DNA from 3 places in the Variovorax xiamenensis genome. Region 2 is predicted to be linked to each of the others. Evidence: predicted binding sites of a transcription regulator. Region 2 holds the regulator's gene; each other region holds the start of a gene.
What was found. The regulator LexA, encoded in region 2, represses DNA repair genes until DNA is damaged. The targets are predictions, from matches to a motif close to ACTGTATNNNNATACAGT.
Positions count from the first base shown of each region.

Region 1: imuA (translesion DNA synthesis-associated protein ImuA) is a predicted target of LexA. The motif match lies at 2,445-2,462, and genes of this name have one in related genera.
Region 3: SFB74_RS02895 (ATP-dependent helicase) is a predicted target of LexA. The motif match lies at 2,075-2,092, and genes of this name have one in related genera.

Region 1 is NZ_CP139038.1:4,259,249-4,263,880, forward strand. Features, by position in the region: gene SFB74_RS19400 (error-prone DNA polymerase) at 1-280, opposite strand, end outside; gene SFB74_RS19405 (Y-family DNA polymerase) at 273-1,646, opposite strand; gene imuA (translesion DNA synthesis-associated protein ImuA) at 1,615-2,430, opposite strand; gene SFB74_RS19415 (CmcJ/NvfI family oxidoreductase) at 2,615-3,451, shown strand; gene SFB74_RS19420 (2-hydroxychromene-2-carboxylate isomerase) at 3,448-4,056, shown strand; gene SFB74_RS19425 (LysR substrate-binding domain-containing protein) at 4,045-4,632, opposite strand, start outside.
Region 2 is NZ_CP139038.1:3,876,400-3,881,031, forward strand. Features, by position in the region: gene SFB74_RS17635 (Trm112 family protein) at 1-137, shown strand, start outside; gene kdsB (3-deoxy-manno-octulosonate cytidylyltransferase) at 134-907, shown strand; gene adk (adenylate kinase) at 1,045-1,701, shown strand; gene SFB74_RS17650 (asparaginase) at 1,751-2,716, opposite strand; gene lexA (transcriptional repressor LexA) at 2,790-3,473, shown strand; gene SFB74_RS17660 (hypothetical protein) at 3,612-3,983, shown strand; gene SFB74_RS17665 (D-2-hydroxyacid dehydrogenase family protein) at 4,085-4,632, shown strand, end outside.
Region 3 is NZ_CP139038.1:661,437-666,068, forward strand. Features, by position in the region: gene SFB74_RS02880 (5'-methylthioadenosine/adenosylhomocysteine nucleosidase) at 1-46, shown strand, start outside; gene SFB74_RS02885 (YoaK family protein) at 39-803, opposite strand; gene corA (magnesium/cobalt transporter CorA) at 879-1,865, opposite strand; gene SFB74_RS02895 (ATP-dependent helicase) at 2,106-4,226, shown strand; gene hpf (ribosome hibernation-promoting factor, HPF/YfiA family) at 4,591-4,632, shown strand, end outside.

The DNA of each region.
Region 1 (4,632 bases), 380 kb from region 2:
CGAGCTTGTGCTCCATGTCGCGCAGGCACACATGCGCCCGCACGATGCCCGCCACCGAGCACTCGTCGGTGATCGCAAGCGCCTTGTAGCCGAGCTGGTAGGCCCGGTCCACGATGTCCTCGGGCGTCGAGGCACCACGCTGGAAGCTGAAGTTGGTCAGGCAGTGCAGCTCGGCGTAGTCCGGCAGCACCGAAGCCGGCCGCGCCCGCAGCGGCACCGGCAGCGCATGCACCTTGGCGGGCTGTCGCCTGCTTTCCTGCTTGCCGCTCAGCTCAGGCATAGAAGCCCTGCAGATACCAGCGCACTTCGCCGGAAGAAAAGCGCGCGGCGGGCCGCTCGCGGAAGATCCACACCAGCCCGGCCTCGGGGCTTTCCGCGACGTAGTAGTCGCGCATCGCGGGCTGGCCGCCCTCTTCCTTGCCACCCCACCAGCCCGTCTCGACGCGCTGCGGGCCGATCAGCCTGCTCAGCGTGCCGCGATAGCACGGGCGCTCGCCGTCCATTTCGAGCAGCAGCGGCTCGGGCAGCAGCCAGGGCGGATAGACGGCATCGGGCTGCGAGGCGGCTGCAGCGGCGGCGGCCTTCGCTTCCTTGCGGGCCTTGTTGTCCAGCGCGGGCTCCTTCTGCAGCGCAGGCCGCCATGCCTGCTTGCGCTCTGGCCGGTGATCGGCCTGCGCCGACGGCACCACCACCTGCTGCGGCCCGAGGCGCACGCTGAGCCGCTCGACCATCTCGTGCAGCCTGTCGCCCTTGCGGTTGTCTTCCGGCAGGAAGCTGGTGCTGGCGCCGGCCCATGGGTCGGTTTCGAGCGTGCGCAGGCTGAGCCAGCTCGCCGGCGCGGCCAGCGTGGCGAGGGCCAGTTTTTCGGAGAGCAGGCGGCGCAGGTGCGCCATGTCCTGCGTGGGCTCGGCCGTGCGCACGGTGAGCTGTTCGTGCGGCGGCAGGTTCACGCCGTTCAAGCGCCTGAGGTCGAGCGTCCATTGCAGCTCCAGCGCGCGCGCGCCGCGCTGGCGGGCGCGCAGCCAGAACTGCAGCGCCGTCAGCAGCCGGTTGGCCGACCACATGAGTTCGGGCGCGGTCTCGGCCAGCGCGGGCAGCTCCAGCTTCTGCTCGAACACGTCGGGCAGCGTGAGCCAGGAATGGCTTTCGGGGCGCAGGCCCCATGCGATGTCGAGCGCCTCGCGCAGGCCGGCGCCGAAGCGCCGCGTGAGGCCGCCGCGCGGCAGCGCCGCCACCTCGCCCCAGGTGCGGCAGCCCAGGCGCGCGAGCAGGTCGAGGTGCTCGCGCGCGGCGCTCAGCGTGTCCAGCGGCAGGCCGGCGGGCATCTCCTTCGGCCGCCTCTCGTCGCGCACGAACAGGCGCAGCCGCGCCAGTGCGATCAGGCTCGTGGCGCCCTGCGCACCCAGCATGCGCGCGTCGGGCGCGGGGTTGTCGGCCAGCAGCAGGCGCATCAGCTGCATGCGCCCGCCCCACAGGCGCTCGCAGGCCGAGACTTCGAGCATCAGCGCTTCGTCCAGCCAGGCGACGTGGGGCGTGTACTGCAGCGCCCACCAGCCCAGGGCCTCGGTCGTGGGCAAGGTCGCGAGGGCATCGGGTGTGTCGGGCGTGCCGGCTTCAGGCAACCACCGCAAGGCGATCCAGTGCATCCGGGCCTCCTTTCCATGCGTCGATGCGCACCACCGTGGCCGACGTTGCCGATGTCGCTGTCACACCGGCTGGCACCGAGCCCTGCTCCTGCAGGCGCAGCTTGCGCCGCAGCCGGGCGGCGGCCAGCAGCGCGGTCATGCGCTCGTTGCGCGCCGGCAGCATCACCGGCGCGGCCAGCGGCGGGCCGCGGCGCTTGAGGATGTCCAGCTCGATCTGCGACGCGTCGGCCTCGCTGCGATCGGCGCGAATGCGCAGCCGCGCGGGCGATGCCGACAACGCCACCGACCCGGGCCTGCACACGAAGAGCAGCACCTCGTGCTGCGCGGCCGCCAGTTGCAGCCGCCGCAGCTCGCCCACCCGCGCCTGCGGCAGCCAGGCCACGACGGCGGCAATGTCCGCGCAGCGCAGCGCCTGTTCGCAGGCCCACAGCCGCGCGGCCGGGGCCTCGCTCCTGACGCACATCAGCGCCTCCACCGGCAGCCCCTGCGCGGCCAGCGACGCGCCGCAGGGCTCGTAGGGCGCGCCGATCAGCACCACCGGCCCGCCCCGCGTGGCCACCGCCTGCGCCAGCGCCGGCAGCAGCAGCCGCCAGACATGGGCCTCGGGCGCGGGCAGCAGCAGTTCCGTCATCGCGCCGACCGGCCAGCCGCCACCCGGCAGCTCGGCGTCGAGCGCGGCGTGGCCGGTGGCGACGACCTGCGCGTCGGCCAGCCCGAGTTCGTCGGCGTGCCAGACGCCGCGGCCTGCGGCAGCGGAAAAGGAATCGAGGAAAGGAAGGCCCATGGCGATGACTGTTAACTGTATTTTCATACAGTATTTCGCAGCCTACAACAGGAAAGCCGGTTTCCCTGTTTTTCTTCTTTACCGCCGGCTTTCACATTCCTGGTACTCATGTGAAGGCGCCAATAAGTCGTTTGAGCCCGAGGCGCCGCTTCGCTCCAATGGACCCGTCCAAAGGAGCCATCGCATGACCACCCAGAACACCGTCACCGCAGGCCTGAACTACCTCCAGCCCTCCGCCCTGCGCCCCTTCAGCTACACCTTCCAGCCGCCACCCGACACGCCATGGGAAAGCGGCAGCTACGAGCTGCGCCCCGTGCCGATCGCCGACGCGCGCGCCGCCGCCACGCCGCCCGACATCGAGCGCGAAGGCTTCGTGCTGCGCGACGCGCCCACGGCCGTGCGCGACTTCCTCGACGACGCGGAAGTCACCGCCGTCTACCACCGCGAGGTTGCCGAACTGGCGCTGGCCGTCACCGGCGGCGCACGCGCCTACGTCTTCGACCACCTGGTGCGCCGGCGTGAGGCCGATCGCGTCGCCCTGAGCTTCGGCCGCCGCGCGACCGACGGCCGCGCCGCCGCCAACGGCCGCATCCACAACGACTACACCGAGGAATCCGGCCGCCGCAGGCTTTCGCTGGTGCTGACCGATCCCGAAGAGGCCGCGGCCGTGCGGCGCTACTGCATCGTCAACGTCTGGCGTTCCATCAAAGGGCCGGTGCTCGACACGCCGCTGGCCGTGTGCGACGCGCGCTCGGTGATGGCGAAGGACCTGGTCAGCGCCGAGGTGCGCTATCCGCGCCGCACCGGCGAGATCTACCTCGCGACGCATTCGCCCTCGCACCGCTGGTCGTACTTCTCCGCGATGGACCGGCACGAGGCGCTGGTGTTCAAGCAGTACGACTCGCAACTGGGCGGCGTCTCGCGCTACACGCCGCACGCAGCCTTCGACCACCCCGACACGCCCGCCGACGCGCCGCTGCGCGAGAGCATCGAGGCCCGCTGCCTGGTGGTGTTCGAATGAGCGCCGCAATCGAGTTCTGGTTCGACTTCGGCAGCAACTACAGCTACCTGAGCACCATGCGCATCGAGGCCGAAGCCGCCGCGCACGGCATCGGCATCCGCTGGCGGCCCTTCCTGCTGGGGCCGATCTTCCGTTCCTTCGGCTGGGAGTCGTCGCCATTCGTGCTGCAGAAGGAAAAGGGCGACTACACGTGGAAGGACATGGCCCGCCAGTGCCGCAAGTACGGCCTGCCGTGGCAGCGGCCGACGAACTTTCCGCGCCCGGCCGTGCTGCCGCTGCGCATCGCGCTGGTGGGTGCCACCCAGCCGTGGATGGGCGAGTTCTGCCGCCGCACGATGTCGATGAACTTCGCCGAGGACCGCGACATCGATTCGCCGCAGGCCATGCACGAGCTGCTGACCTCGCTCGGCCTGCCGGCGCACCGCGTCATCGAGGAGGCGCTGTCGGATTCCAACAAGCTGCGGCTGCGCCGGCAGACCGAGACGGCGGTCGAGAAAGGCATCTTCGGCGCGCCCACCTTCTTCGTGGGCAACGAGATGTTCTGGGGCAACGACCGACTCGACGAGGCGATCGCGTTCTGCAAGGCGGAAGCTTCAGCGGACTGACGACGAGCCCCGAGCCTCGTCCACCAGCCAGCCGGCGACGTGGCGCACGTCCTCGCGCGGCGACTCCTCGGCCTGGATCAGCCAGTAGGCGTGGCCCGAGGGTTGCTCCGGCACCGGCGCTGCGATGCGCACCAGCCGGTCGTCGTCGAGCAGCGGCTGGATCAGCTCCAGCCGCCCCAGCGCCACGCCCTGCCCCGCCAGCGCGGCCTGGATCAGCTGGTCGTACTGGTTGAAGTGCAGCACCGCCTGCGGCTTCGCGTCGGCCCAGCCCACCGCCGCGAGCCAGTCCTTCCACTGCAGCCACGGGTGCTGCGGATCGTCGAAGGCCAGCAGGCACTGGGTTGACAGCGCCCCGGGCTCGTCGAGCGCACGCAATCCGAGCGAGGGATGCGCCACCGGCGCCACCGTTTCGCCGAAGAGCCGCACCGCGCCAGCCGGCGCGAGCTCGGGCGTGGTGTAGCGGATGGCCAGGTCGATGCCGTCGTTGCGCAGGTCGGCCAGCCGGTTGTTGGAGGACACGCGCACGTCGACGCCGGGATGCAGCTTCTGCACATTGCCCAGCCGCGGCAGCAGCCA
Region 2 (4,632 bases):
GGCCGCTGACCTGGAACCCCGAGAAGCAGGAGTTGTGCTCGCGCAGCGCCCGTCTGGCGTATCCGGTGCGCGACGGCATTCCGGTACTGCTCGAGAACGAGGCACGCACGCTCTCCGACGAAGAGCTCGGGCTGTGAGCTTCACCGTTCTGGTTCCGGCGCGGCTGGCCTCGACCCGCCTTCCCAACAAACCCCTGGCCGACATCGCCGGCGTGCCCATGGTGGTGCGCGTGGCGCAGCGGGCCAGCGAATCCGGCGCGGCGCGCGTGGTAGTCGCCGGCGACGATCCATCCATCGTCGAGGCCTGCAAGGCGCATGGCGTCGAGGTCGTCCTGACGCGCCAGGATCATCCCAGCGGCACCGACCGGCTGGCCGAAGCCTGCGAACAGCTTGGCCTCGATGGCGACGACATCGTCGTCAACGTTCAGGGCGACGAGCCGCTGATCGACCCGGCACTGATCGATGCCGTGGCTTCCACGCTGGCCACGCACGCCGAAGCGGCAATGAGCACCGCGGCCCACGAGATCGACTCGGTCGCCGACTTCATGAACCCCAACGTGGTGAAGGTCGTGCTCGACGCGCAGGGCAACGCGATGTATTTCAGCCGCGCGCCGATCCCTTGGTGGCGCGACGGCTCCGCCAGCGGCGCGGCACCTGCCGTGCTGGCTGCCGCCCCCGCCCCTCTGCGCCACATCGGAATCTACGGTTACCGCGCCGGCTTCGTGCGTCGCTTTCCCTCGCTGCCCCCGGCGCCCGTCGAGGCGACGGAGGCGCTCGAACAGCTGCGCGCCCTGTGGCACGGCCATCGCATCGCGGTGCATGTGAGCCACGTCGCACCGGGCCCCGGCATCGATACGCCCGAGGACCTGGCGCGCGTGTGCGCGGTCTTCGCGACCGCCGGAGCCTGAGCCCGGGCGTCTCCCCGGCTACAGGCAGCGGGATTTCCCCGAGGGCACGCATGCTATCCTCGAAGCAACTCCGCCCAGCCCAGCCATGGGGCCGATGCTCGGCGCGACACAAAATCTAAGAACCGTCCGAGGACACCATGAGACTAATTTTGCTGGGCGCGCCCGGGGCGGGCAAAGGCACGCAAGCGGCCTTCATTTGCCAGAAATACAGCATTCCCCAGATTTCGACCGGCGACATGCTGCGTGCAGCCGTCAAGGCAGGCACGCCGCTCGGACTGCAGGCCAAGGCCGTCATGGACGCCGGCGCCCTAGTCAGCGACGACCTGATCATCAATCTCGTGAAGGAGCGCATTGCGCAGCCCGATTGCGCCAGCGGCTTCCTGTTCGACGGCTTCCCCCGCACCATTCCCCAGGCCGACGCCATGAAGGCAGCCGGCGTCAAGCTCGACTACGTGCTCGAGATCGACGTGCCCTTCGGCGACATCATCGAGCGCATGAGCGGCCGCCGCTCGCACCCGGCTTCGGGCCGCACCTATCACGTGAAGTTCAACCCGCCCAAGGTGGAAGGCAAGGACGACGTGACCGGCGAGGACCTGATCCAGCGCGAGGACGACAAGGAAGAAACCGTTCGCAAACGGCTCGACGTGTACAGCCAGCAGACGCGTCCGCTGGTCGACTACTACTCGGCCTGGGCCAAGGCCGATCCGGTCGCCGCGCCCAAGTACCGCGCCATCAAGGGTGTGGGCACTGTTGATGAGATCACGCAGCGTGCATTGGCTGCACTGAGCAGCTGACGACCCGACGCCCCGATCAACCGCCCCTTCGACAGGGGCGGTTTTGTTTTCACCCCAGCAGTTCCAGCACCAGCGCGATGCGCGCCTTCACGGGCGTCAGTGCGCCTGCATCGCGAAGCAGGTCGCCGGCCTTCGGCAGGATGCGCCCGCTCGAGCAGCGCGTGGCGCGGAGCACGGCGATCCCGGCTTTCTGCGCCTTGAGCGCTGCGGCCTCCAGCGCGTGATGCAGCGTGCCGTTGCCGGTGGTCGCAAGCACCAGTCCGCGCACCGGGTCTTCCCCGCCTGCCTGAAGCAGCGCATCGATCACAGCGCCGCTGGCGCCGGCATGGCTCATCACGATCTCGACCCGAGGCCATTGCACTTCAACCGTCTCGAAGAGCTTTGCTACCGGCAGGGCCCCGCCCTGCGGCCACGAACGAACGAGGCGAACCTCGCCCTCCTCCACGTAGCCCACGGGCCCCGCATCACCTGACGCGAAGGCATCGAGCCGATAGGTGTGAACCTTCTGGATGTCGACGCCGGCATGAATCGCCCCGGCGCACACCACCGTGACACCGCGCGCGCCCTGCGTCACGGCGACGCTGATCGCGTCGCGCACGTTCTGCGGCCCGTCCGGCGACAGCGCGCTGGCAGGTCGCATCGCACAAGTCAGCACGACAGGCTTCGACGGCACCAGCACCGAGTGCAGGAAGAACGCGGTTTCCTCGATCGTGTCGGTGCCGTGCGTGATCACCACGCCCGCCACGTCGGCCTGTGCCAGCCAGTGCGCACAGCGTCGGGCCAGTTGTTGCCAGATGTCGAAGGACATGTCCTTGCTGTCGACCTGCGCGACCTGCTCGGCTTCCAGCATCACGCCTTCGGGCGCCTCGATGCCGCCCAGCAGGTCGGCCACGCCCACCTGCGCGGCGGTGTAGCCGATGTTGTCGTCACTGCTGGCCGCACGGCCCGCAATGGTGCCGCCGGTGCCGAGGACCACCACGCGGCGCGGCAGTTCGGACAAAGAGGAATTGACCATGTCTTGTCAACTTCTAAAAACTGGTTAAAAATACAGGCACTGGATATCCAACCAGTGCCGCAAGGAACCACACATGCAGTTCGCCGTGAAGCTTACAGCCCGCCAGCAGCAGATCCTGGACCTGATCCAGAGCGCCATCGCACGCACCGGTGCGCCACCCACGCGCGCCGAAATCGCCAACGAGCTCGGGTTCAAGTCGGCCAATGCCGCCGAAGAGCACCTGCAGGCGCTGGCGCGCAAGGGCGTCATCGAACTTGTCAGCGGTACTTCCCGCGGCATCCGCCTCAAGGGCGACGCGCTGCGCTCGCTCAACGAAACGCGCCATCGCGAAGGCGGCCAGTTCTCCCTCTCCCTGCCCGGCATGGCCCAGCTGGCGCTGCCGCTCATCGGTCGCGTTGCAGCCGGCTCGCCCATCCTGGCGCAAGAACACGTCGACCAGACCTACTACGTCGAGAACACGCTGTTCCAGCGCCAGCCCGACTACCTGCTCAAAGTGCGCGGCATGTCGATGCGCGACGCCGGCATCATGGACGGCGACCTGCTTGCCGTGCAGGCCACCAAGGAAGCGCGCAACGGCCAGATCGTGGTCGCCCGGCTCGGCGACGAGGTGACCGTCAAGCGCCTGAAGCGCAACAAGCAGGTCATCGAGCTGCATGCCGAGAACCCCGACTACCCGACCATCATCGTGCAGCCGGGCGAGCCTTTCGAAATCGAAGGCCTCGCTGTCGGCCTCATCCGGAACACCATGCTGATGTAGGCCCGAGCAGCCTGCTTTCCACAGCACCCATCCGGCAGTGACAGGTGGCGGGCGTATGGCGAAGAGTCGCCATCACCCTGTCGCGGCCGATTCAAGAAATCCTGCCTGTGTTCAACCTCATACTTTCTTGGAGTTCACATGGGAATCGCCCTCCTCGCCATCGCCGACATCTGGATGCCGCTGCAATCGCTGGCCAACCGCCTGATGCCGGCACGCCGTGCGCATCGTGGCCACCTCGACGCCGAGTCCTCGGCAGGACTGCGCTACGTGGCAGTGCGCCCCGCTTGTACCGCCCGTTCAGGCGGTGTCGCGCCTTCTGAAACAGCCGCTGCACCGGCGCGCCCTCTGCGCGTGGTCCGGGTGGTCGACGGCAAGGGCCAGCAGCGCAGTGCCAACCGCGTAGTCATCTCCGGCCGCATGGCCGACGTCTGCGCCGAACTCGACCGCCTGGCCGCGCTGGAAGCCGCGGAAACCATGGCCACGGCCCCGCGCTCCACACGCCTGCATTGAGCCCGAACTGGGTCCGAAACCGCCCTGCAAGCGGGCGCAGGGCGGGTATCCAAACGTTCGCCGGCGCGACATTCCAATGCTGCGAGGCACAATGGCGTGCCATGAACATTGTGATCCTCGACGATTACCAGGACGCCGTGCGCAAGCTGCGCTGCGCTTCGAAGCTGGATGCATACGCGGCCAAGGTCTATACCAACACGGTGAAAGGCATTGGCCAGTTGTCAGTTCGCCTCAAGGACGCCGACGTGATCGTGCTGATCCGCGAGCGCACCCAGATCTCGCGCCAGCTCATCGAGAAGCTGCCGAAGCTCAAGCTCATATCCCAGACCGGGCGCGTCGCTGGACACATCGACGTGGCAGCCTGCACCGAGCGCGGCGTGGCCGTGGCAGAGGGCTCCGGCTCTCCGCAGGCGCCTGCCGAGCTCACCTGGGCGCTCATCATGGCCGCCATGCGCCGGCTGCCGCAGTACATCAGCAATCTCAAGCATGGCGCCTGGCAGCAGTCGGGGCTCAAGTCGGCCTCGATGCCGCCCAACTTCGGCATCGGCTCGGTGCTCAAGGGCAAGACGCTGTGCATCTGGGGCTACGGCCGCATCGGCCAACTGGTCGCGCGCTATGGGCAGGCCTTCGGCATGCAGGTCGTGATCTG
Region 3 (4,632 bases), 3.2 Mb from region 2:
CGTCGATGCGTGGCTGGCTTCGTTGTCGCCGCAGGAGCTCAGCTGAGCGAAGGCGTGCGGCGGCGCGGAATGTCGCGCAGCAGCGGCGGGATCGACAGCGCGAGCAGCAGCGCTGCCAGCGGCACCACGCAGACGAAGCCCACGTACTTGAAGCCCAGAGCGCCCATTGCGCCGCCGAGCACGAACATGCCGACCAGCCCGCCGGCGCGGCGCATGCGGCTGCGGTCGTGGCGCACGATGAGGGCCGGCGCCGGTGCCGACTTCGAGCGGCGGTTCCAGTAGAGCATCTTGCCGATCTCGATGCCCATGTCGGTGATGTTGCCGGTCATGTGGGTGGTGCGGATGCTGCCGCCCGAGGTCTTGGACGCCACCGCGTTCTGCAGGCCCATGATGAAGGACAGCAGCAGCACGGTGAGGGGCACCGCGAAGGGCGTCGCCCAGGTCAGCGTGATGGCGCCCATGAGGCCGAAGGGAAACATCAGCGCCGCCTCGAGCATCAGCGGCAGGGCGTACACGCCGTGCATGCGGTGCTGGCGGCCCCAGTTCACGAGCACCGCGCAGACGGCCGCGCCGGTCACGAAGGCCAGGATCGCGCCCAGCGCATTCAGCAGCAGCTTGACGTTGCCCAGCACCATGCCGTCGGCCAGCTGCGAGGCGAAGCCGGTCATGTGCGAGGTGTACATGTGCAGCACGAGGAAGCCGCCTGCGTTGACGGCGCCGGCGTTGAAGGCCAGCAGCAGGCCGAGCGCGGCGTTGGTAGACGGCGCGCGGTGGCGGTGGGTGAGGAATCGAAGTCTGCGCAAGGTGGCTCTCCGGTCAGCGCCTGGCTGCCGGCCACTCTAGCACTCCGGGAAAAGCGCCCGGCGCGTTGCTTGCGCCTACTTCAGCCAGCCGCGCCGGCGGAAGTACCACATCGGCACCAGCGCGCTGGCCGCCATGAGCACGATGGCGTAGGGGTAGCCCATGGCCCAGTCGAGCTCGGGCATGAACTTGAAGTTCATGCCGTAGATGCTGGCGATCAGCGTCGGCGGCAGCAGCGCCACGCTGGCCACCGAGAAGATCTTGATGGTCTTGTTCTGGTTGATGTTGATGAAACCGACGGTCGCATCCATCAGGAAGTTGATCTTGTCGAAGAGGAAGGCCGTGTGGTTGTCCAGCGACTCGATGTCGCGCAGGATCTGTCGTGCTTCCTCGAACTGCTCGGCGTTGAGCATCTTGCTGCGCATCATGAAGCTGACGGCGCGGCGCGTGTCCATCACGTTGCGGCGGATGCGCCCGTTCAGGTCTTCCTGCCGCGCGATGGCGCCGAGCACCTCGCCGGCCAGCTCGTCGCTGACGTTGCCCGAGAGCACCTTCTTGCTGGCGGCCTCGAGCTCGTCGTAGATGTTCTCCAGCGAGTCGGCCGAGTACTCGGCGTCGGCGTCGAAGAGCTTGAGCATGACTTCCTTGGCGTCCTCGATCAGCCCCGGCGCACGGCGCGCGCGCATGCGCAGCAGGCGGAAGACGGGCACGTCCTCGTCGTGGATCGAGAACAGCACGCCGCGGCTGCGCAGGTCGGTGTTGTGCTGGTTGAGGATGAAGGCGACGCGCACCGCGCGCGGGGCTTCGTCGTCGTCGATCAGGAAGTCGGAGCGGATGTGCAGCTCGCCGTTGTCTTCCTCGTAGAAGCGGGCCGATTCCTCGATGTCCTCGTCCATCGCGTCCTCGGGGATGGACAGGCCGTAGTACTGCTTGATCCAGCGCTTCTCTTCGAGCGTGGGCGACTCGAGGTCGACCCAGATCGGCTGGAACCTGGAGAGCTCTTCGAGGGCCTCGATTTCTTCCTGGACTAGGCGGCCGTTGGCGAGCGTGAAGATGTTGAGCATGTGGCTCACTCCCGGGAATGACTGACTGGACGATGGGCGAGGGAGGGGGCGCTTTCAATTCCCCGGCCCGACGTGCGCGAGAGGCGCGAAAAAGGCGTCAGCGAAAGGGAGTTGAAAGCTGCCGAGACGGGGCGGTTTCCATTGGAAAAATCTCCGGGTTGCAGCGAGGCGCGATTATGTCACCGGCCACATGTCGGCGAGGTGGCTGGACTGGACGGGCATACAGTAAAGTCGTGCTCCATGCAGAGCACTGCGCTTCCCGTTTTTTCCGCCGCGCCGAAGACCCAGGCCGAACGCCTGGCGCAGGCGCTGGCTTCGCTCAACGAGGCGCAGCGCGCGGCTGTCGAGCATGGCGTGGGGGCGGCTGTCGCGGCGCCCGACGAGCGCCCGCTGCTCGTCATCGCCGGGGCCGGCTCGGGCAAGACCAGCACGCTGGCGCACCGCGTCGCAACCCTCATCGCCGGCGGCGTCGATCCGCAGCGCCTGCTGCTGCTGACCTTCTCGCGCCGCGCCGCGCAGGAAATGGAGCGCCGCGCCGGCCGTGTGCTGGCGCAGGTGCTGGGCCTGAAGTCCGAGGCGCCGCCCTCGCTGCCGTGGGCCGGCACCTTCCACGGCATCGGCGCGCGGCTGCTGCGCGAATACGCGCCGCAGATCGGGCTCGACGAGAACTTCACCATCCATGACCGCGGCGACGCCGAAGACCTGATGGGGCTGGTACGCCACGAGCTGGGGCTTTCTTCCACCGTCAACCGCTTTCCGCGCAAGGGCACCTGCCTGTCGATCTATTCGCGCTGCGTGAACACCCGCGCGCCGCTGGCCGACGTGCTCAAGGAGGCCTTTCCCTGGTGCGACGAGTGGGAGGCCGAACTCAAGAAGCTGTTCGGCGCGTACGTCGAGGCCAAGCAGCGGCAGAACGTGCTCGACTACGACGACCTCCTGCTCTACTGGGCCGAGATGGCCGCCGAGCCCGCGCTGGCCGCGCACATCGGCGCGCGCTTCGACCATGTGCTGGTCGACGAGTACCAGGACACCAACCTGCTGCAGGCCTCGATCCTGCTGGCGCTCAAGCCCGACGGGCGCGGCGTGACGGTGGTGGGGGACGATGCGCAGTCGATCTATTCCTTTCGAGGCGCGACGGTGCGCAACATCCTCGACTTCCCGTCGCAGTTCACGCAGGCCGCGCGGGTGGTCACGCTGGAGCGCAACTATCGCTCGACGCAGCCGATCCTCGACGTGTCGAACCGCGTGATCGCGCAGGCCGCCGAGCGGCACGCCAAGACGTTGTGGACCGACAAGCCCTCTGCGGGCAAGCCGTTGCTGGTGCTCGTGCCCGACGAGGCGGGGCAGGCGCGCTGGGTGGCCGACAAGGTGCTGGCGCATCGCGAGGGCGGGCTGGCGCTGAAGTCGCAGGCGGTGCTGTTCCGGACCTCGACGCACAGCGCGGCGCTCGAACTCGAGCTGGCCCGGCGCAACATTCCGTTCGTGAAGTTCGGCGGGCTCAAGTTTCTCGAAGCCTCGCACGTGAAGGACCTGCTCGCGGTGCTGCGCTTCGCGCAGAACCCGCGCGGGCGCATGGCGGGGTTTCGCGTGACGCAACTCATCCCGGGCATCGGGCCCGCCACGAGCGCGCGCCTGCTCGACGCGATGGAGCAGGCGGCCGACCCGGCCCGGGCCGTGCGCGAGTTCGTGCCGCCTGCTGCGGCACGCGCGCAGTGGGACGACTTCGCGAAGGCCTACGAGGCCCTGCGAGAGCCCGCGCTCAAGTGGCCGGCCGATGTCGAACTGGCGATGGACTGGTATCTGCCGCACCTGGAGCGCCTGTACGAGGACACCTCCGGCGTGCGGCGCGCCGACGTGGAGCAGCTCGCGCGGCTCGCGGCCGGGTATGCCTCGCGCGAGCGCTTTCTCACCGAGCTCACGCTCGATCCGCCCGAGGCCACCAGCGACCGCCCGGGGCCGCCGCTGCTCGACGAGGACTACCTGATCCTCTCGACCATCCATTCGGCCAAGGGACAGGAATGGAATTCGGTGCACGTGCTCAACGTGGTCGACGGCTGCCTGCCGGCCGACGTGGCGCAGAGCGCGCAAGAGCTGGAAGAAGAAAGACGGCTGCTCTACGTGGCGATGACCCGGGCGCGCGACCATCTGCACCTGCTGGTGCCGCAGCGTTTCTACGTCACGCAGCAGGCGGCGCGCGGCGACCGGCACATGTATGCCAACCGCACGCGCTTCATCGCCGATGCCGATCTGGAAGGCTTCGAGCAGCAGACCTGGCCGCCTCCGCCGGAGCGGCCGCCGGCCGTGCCGCCGCCCAGCTCGGTGATCGACCTGCGCAACAGGATGCGGGCGGCCTGGCGCTGAACGGGGAGGGCGAGGGTGAGGGCACGAACAGGCCCTTTCGCCGTCATGGTCACCACCTGGCCGCGCCTGGCCGCCGCTGAAACACTTGTTCCAGAAGTGCCTCATCGCCTGCCCCGTGCGTGCCAGCCGCTATCGATTCGCTAGCGTGTGAAAAGCTGCTCACGAAGCGGCAAAACCCCGGGCAACTCAGGTATTGCAATACCGTGACAGCTTGGGCATAGTGAATCGACCTTCCCCTCTTTCTCCTCTTCTTTCCTCCCCCCTCTTCTCCCTCTCGAACCCCCAAGAGAACTCCCGTTTCGCCGGCCAAACCGCATCCCGCGGCGCGGTCATTTCCCCAACCGTCAATTCCAGGAGGTCATTCATGAATTTGACGATCAGCGGTCATCACCTCGACGTCACACCT